DNA from 2 places in the Ligilactobacillus salivarius genome. Region 2 is predicted to be linked to the other one. Evidence: predicted binding sites of a transcription regulator. Region 2 holds the regulator's gene; the other holds the start of a gene.
What was found. Region 2 encodes HrcA, which represses chaperone genes, less so after heat shock. Its sites were predicted from a motif close to TTAGCACTCNNNNNNNNNGAGTGCTAA; they were not measured.
Positions count from the first base shown of each region.

Region 1: a site for HrcA is predicted at 1,259-1,285, ahead of groES (co-chaperone GroES). Genes of this name have one in related genera too.

Region 1 covers NZ_CP117983.1:1,240,857-1,244,075, forward strand. Annotated here, with positions in the region: gene groL (chaperonin GroEL) at 1-910, opposite strand, end outside; gene groES (co-chaperone GroES) at 940-1,224, opposite strand; gene PTA89_RS06125 (CPBP family intramembrane glutamic endopeptidase) at 1,420-2,049, shown strand; gene PTA89_RS06130 (redox-sensing transcriptional repressor Rex) at 2,153-2,794, opposite strand; gene PTA89_RS06135 (ABC-F family ATP-binding cassette domain-containing protein) at 2,968-3,219, shown strand, end outside.
Region 2 covers NZ_CP117983.1:661,084-664,302, forward strand. Annotated here, with positions in the region: gene ribF (riboflavin biosynthesis protein RibF) at 1-473, shown strand, start outside; gene hrcA (heat-inducible transcriptional repressor HrcA) at 594-1,646, shown strand; gene grpE (nucleotide exchange factor GrpE) at 1,667-2,239, shown strand; gene dnaK (molecular chaperone DnaK) at 2,282-3,219, shown strand, end outside.

The sequences.
Region 1 (3,219 bases), 580 kb from region 2:
CTAAGTCATCTGTGATAACAGTAGCACCTGTCAATGTAGCAATATCTTGTAACATTGCCTTACGACGATCGCCAAATCCTGGAGCTTTAACTGCAACAACGTTAAATGTTCCACGAATCTTGTTCAAAACAAGTGTAGGTAATGCTTCACCGTCTACATCATCAGCAATAATCAATAATGGACGACCTTGTTGTACAATTGATTGCAATAATGGTAATACTTCTTGAATGTTTGAAATCTTCTTATCTGTTAATAAAATGTATGGATTATCTAAATCAGCTTCCATCTTATCATTATCAGTTACCATATATTGTGATAGATATCCTCTATCAAATTGCATACCTTCAACAACATCTAAAGAAGTATCGATACCTTTAGATTCTTCAATTGTAATAACACCATCATTACCAACTTTTTCCATAGCATCGGCAATTAATTTACCAACTTCTTCGTTAGCAGATGAAATAGAAGCAACTTGTGCAATATCACTCTTGGATTCTACTGTATGGGACATTTCATGTAATGCATCAACTGCAGCCTTAGTTGCTAATTCAATACCACGACGAATTCCAACTGGGTTTGCACCAGCAGTTACATTCTTCATACCTTCATTTACAATAGCTTGTGTTAAAACAGTAGCAGTTGTTGTACCATCACCTGCAATATCATTTGTCTTAGAAGCAACTTCAGACACCAATTTTGCTCCCATATTTTCGAAATGATCTTCTAAATCAATAGCCTTAGCAATTGTTACACCATCATTTGTAATTGTGGGGGAACCATAAGATTGTTCCAAAACAACATTACGGCCTTTAGGACCAATAGTTGATTTTACTGTATTTGCTAATTTATCTACACCCTTCAACATCTTTGAACGAGCATCTTCTGAAAACTTAATTTCCTTTGCCATAAATCTCTTCACCTCAAATTAATTAAAAATTAATCTATAACCGCAATAATGTCATTTTCACGGATTACTAAATATTCTTCGCCTTCATATTTAACTTCAGAACCAGCATACTTATCAAAAACAACTGATTGACCAACTTTTACTTCAGGTTCAACCCTTTGTCCATTGTCTAAGATACGTCCGTTACCAACAGCAATTACTTCACCTGTTGTAGGCTTTTCTTTTGCATTACTTGCGATAACAATTCCACCAATGGATTGTTCTTCTTCCTTTTGAACTTTTAAAACAACGCGATCTCCTAATGGTTTAAGCACGTCTAATCCCTCCAATATCAATCATCTGTATCATTTAGCACTCTCAACTCTTGAGTGCTAACTACAATTAATACTATAACCACTTTAAATATAAATTGCAAGTATTTTTTATCACTCGACACATTAGAGTGCTAATTTTTTTATTTGACCTGTTAATGGTACAATTAAACTTAAAAATGAAAGGTGATAATTAATTTGGAACAAAGAAATTCTATTCCCTTATTGCTAACCTATATTGGTTATCAAATTTTGTTAGCAATATTCAATATTTTTTATAATCAAAGTCATAATTTTTATTTGGTTGAAACTATTATTGGAATACTCTGCATGTTGTTTATTGTTTATCTCAATCATAGATTCTCTTTTAAAAATAAATTAGAATATAAAACTATTAAACTTAAATCTATTTTACTCTGGAGTATCCTTGGTATGGTCGGTGCCCTCATAATTCAAATTGGATTATCTCGTATCGAATCAGGACTTTTTCATTTTTCATCATATTCAGCTAATACTAACCTATTGTTAGAAATTGTTCACCATTACCCATACTACATTTTAGTACCTGGAATTGTTGCACCTGTAATGGAAGAGTTAATTTTTAGAAAAGTTTTATTTGGAAATTTTTCAAGATTCATCCCTTTTCTACCTGCTGCCTTAATTTCCAGTCTTCTATTTAGTTTAGCTCATATGGATGGTCATTTCCTTATCTATGCTAGTATTGGCCTTTTGTTTTGCTATATTTACTATCGGACTGGAACGATTATTACTTCTACTTTTAGTCATATATTTCTAAACTTGTTTATTATACTTCTATCATCGCTTTAGAAGTTATTAATATCAAAAAATTGCTGAAGATTAATGTGATTAGATAACATCATAATCTTCAGCAATTTTTATTTTGAGACTCATTTCGGTCTTCTATGTAACACTACTCTTCTGTGCTTCCAAAATGATTCAAGAAATAAATCAAAGTTTCCATTTCATTCGTCAAATCTACATTTTGCACACGTATATTTTCTGGTACAGTAATTCTAAGTGGTGTAAAATTCAATATTCCCCTTACACCAACTTCCACTAACTCATCTGTAACTTTTTGTGCTACAGGAGCTGGAACAGTTAAAATTACAATTTCAATTTGCTGTAACTTTAATTGTTCTTTCATATCAGACATTGGATATACTGGAATTCCACTTTGAATTGTTCCCGTAATATCTTCATTTACATCAAATGCTGCACTAATTCTTACATGATTACTTTGATGGAAATTAAAGTTCAATAAAGCATGTCCTAAATTACCAACCCCAACCAAAGCAACATTAGTTAACGTATCTTGATTTAATTGCTTAGTAAAAAAATCAAGTAAACTTTGTACATCATATCCGTAACCACGTTTACCTAAAGCACCAAAATACGAAAAATCACGTCGAATAGTAGCAGAATCTACTTTTACGGCTTCAGCTAATTCTGTTGAAGAAACTCTATTCTTTCCAGAATTAGATAATAGTCTTAGATAACGATAATATATCGGTAGACGTTTTGCAGTAGCCTGCGGAATCTTTACTTCTGCCATTAGACTTTCCTCTTTTCGTGAAATATTTAACATAAGTTTAACACATAGCTCCACAATTATACAATATATTGGCTTAATTATCATCTTTAACGTTTTTATTTGTGAAATTTCTATGTTACACTATAAATCGTCTTAGTGTTATAATACAGTAAATTAATAGAAAAGGTGATTTTATGCTACTTTTACAAGCACAGCAAGTTGCCCGACATTTTGGAGCAGATATCCTTTTTGAGAATGTCAATCTTGATATAAAAGATAATTCCAAGATCGCACTTGTTGGTCGCAACGGAGCAGGAAAATCTACACTAATAAAAATGTTAATCGGTGAATCACTTCCAGATGAAGGAAAAATCGTTACTAAACGAGATTTAACTATTGGATATTTAGCACAACATACAGGATTAGAATCTACTAAAAATGTATTA
Region 2 (3,219 bases):
ATGATCAAAAAATTAGTTCTACTCAGATAAGAAAAGATTTAGATAGTGGGAATGTGGAAGCCGCTAATTTGCTATTAGGATATCAATATGAAAATCATGGAACTGTTGAACATGGTTTTAAGAGAGGAAGAAAAATAGGATTCCCAACTTTAAATGTTTCTATCCCTAAGAATGAACGTATTTTAGGGGAGGGTGTATATGCTGTTAAAGTGAAAATAGATAAAGATAATTTATGGTATGAAGGAATGGCATCTATAGGGCATAATGAAACATTTGGTGATGATTTAGAAAAAACAGTTGAGATAAACCTATTTAATTTTGATAAAAGTGTTTATGGAGAAAAAGTTATTGTTAAATGGTATAAATTTTTAAGAGAAATGGTGAAATTTGATAGTGTTGAGGAACTAATAGATCAATTAAATAAAGATAAAAGAGATACTGAGGTCTTTTTTGAAGACTTGAAAAAAAATTAGCACTTATAGGGTTACTCTGCTAATTTTTTGGCTAAAACTCTTGACTAATCCCATTAACTAGGTTATATTAATAATTGACTTAGCACTCTAATGTGTTAAGTGCTAAAAGAGGTGGTTGGTTTGCTAACTGAAAGACAGTTGTTGATTTTGGAAACAATAATCCGAGATTATACTGATTTAGGACAGCCTATTGGTTCTAAAACTTTGCAAGAACAATTACCTATACGTGTTAGTTCAGCTACTATTCGAAATGAAATGGCAGTTCTTGAAAAACAAGGTTTTATAACTAAAGAGCACTCTAGTTCTGGTCGAATTCCTTCCCTTAAGGGATATCGTTATTATGTTGATAATTTAGTTAAACCCGTTAAAATAGATTCTAAATCTGTAAGAAGTATTCAATCTCTATTTGGAAATGAATATCGTAGAGCTGATGAAATAATAGAAATGTCTGCAAAGATATTGTCTGATTTAACTAATTATACGGCGATAACTTTGAGACCAGAAGCTAGTGATTTAAAACTCGAAGGATTCAGGATGGTACCATTAGGAAATGGCCAAGTAATGGTTATTCTCGTTGCCAGTGATGGATCAGTTGAAAGCCAAATTTATAATTTACCTAATAACATAGATGGAGAGTCTCTAGAAGCTGTTATTAGGCTAATTAATGATAAATTGGTAGGTTCTTCCCTTAGTGAAGTCACTTCTAAACTACAAGAATTGCAGCCGTTACTTACTAAATATATTGAAAAATCTGATGGATTTATCGATGTATTTGGTGGAATCTTAGATAAAGCTATCAAAGAGCAGTTTTATATTGGTGGAAGGCGAAATTTGTTAAATTTTGCTAACGGTAATAATTTAGAACAGATCAAATCCCTGTATTCATTAATTGATGATGAATCAGATAAGATTGGTGGGTTAGTAGATAATACGACTAATCCACATGATCATCATGGAATTTCGGTTAAAATAGGTGATGAGATGTCTGATAGGTTATTGTTAGATTACAGTCTCGTATCGGCGACTTACAATGTTGGGAGTCATGGTCGTGGCATGATTGCTATTTTAGGACCTACTAACATGCCTTATTCTAAGATGATAGGATTGGTTGAAGTTTTCCAAAAAGAGCTAACTAAAAAATTAATTGATTATTACCGAAATTTTGATGAGTGATAATTGAAAGGGGTGGCGATGTGTCTGAAGAAGAAGTAAAAGTTTCTGAGCAAAATGATGACAGTGAAAAAGAAATTAAAGAAGATGATAAAGCTTCATCTGTTGAGAACGAAAAATCAGTAGAGGAGACAGATGATTCTTCAAAAGCATTAGATGAACTTCAAAAGAAGTACGATGATATTGAGGATAAATATTTACGAGCTGAGGCTGAAATGGCTAACATGACACAACGTTTTAAGAAAGAACAAGAAATGTTGTTGAAGTATGAGGGTCAAGATTTAGCTCGTGATATTTTACCAGTTATTGATAATTTAAACCGTGCTTTAGAAATTGAAGTAGATAATGATGCATCACAGCAACTGAAAAAGGGTATAGAAATGGTTGCTCGTGATATGGAAAAAGCCTTGAAAAACAATAATGTTACTAAAATAGATTCTTTAGGAAAGGTGTTTGACCCTACTTTACACCAAGCTGTAAAGACAGTTCCTGTTGAAGAAGGACAAGAACCAGAAACTATAGTACAAGTTTTCCAAGACGGATACATGCTAAAAGATAGAGTATTACGACCAGCAATGGTTGTTGTAGCTCAATAAGTAGTATTTAATTAATATATTTATAAAAGAGGTAATACATTTATGTCAAAAATCATTGGTATTGATTTAGGTACAACAAACTCAGCTGTTGCTGTACTAGAAGGTAAAGATCCTAAAATTATAACAAATCCAGAAGGTAATAGAACAACTCCATCAGTTGTATCATTCAAAAATGGTGAAACACAAGTTGGTGAAGTAGCTAAGCGTCAAGCTATTACAAATCCAAATACAGTATCTTCTATAAAGCGTCATATGGGAGATGCAAACTATAAGGTAAAGATTGAAGATAAAGAATATACTCCACAAGAAATTTCAGCAATGATTTTACAATACATTAAAGATTATGCTGAAAGCTACTTAGGTGAAGAAGTGTCACAAGCTGTTATTACAGTTCCTGCATACTTTAACGATTCACAACGTCAAGCAACTAAAGACGCAGGTAAGATTGCTGGTTTGAAAGTTGAAAGAATTGTTAATGAACCTACAGCTGCAGCTTTAGCTTATGGTCTTGATAAATTAGATAAAGATGAACGTATTTTAGTATTTGACCTTGGTGGTGGTACTTTTGACGTTTCTATCCTTGAATTAGGTGATGGAGTATTTGAAGTTCTATCAACTAATGGTGATACACATCTTGGTGGTGATGATTTTGATAATAAGATCATTGATTGGTTAGTTGAAAACTTTAAAGCTGACAATGGAATTGATCTATCTCAAGATAAAATGGCTATGCAACGTTTGAAAGATGCTGCTGAAAAGGCTAAGAAGGACTTGTCTGGTACAACAGAAGCACAAATTTCACTACCATTTATTGCTGCTGGTGAAGCTGGTCCTTTACACTTAGAAACATCATTATCACGTGCTAAGTTTAATGAATTAACTGAAGATTTGGTTGAAAGAACAAAGATTCCTGTACGTAACGCTTTAGCTGACGCAGGATTAACAAATGCTGATATTGATGAAGTTATTTTAGTTGGTGG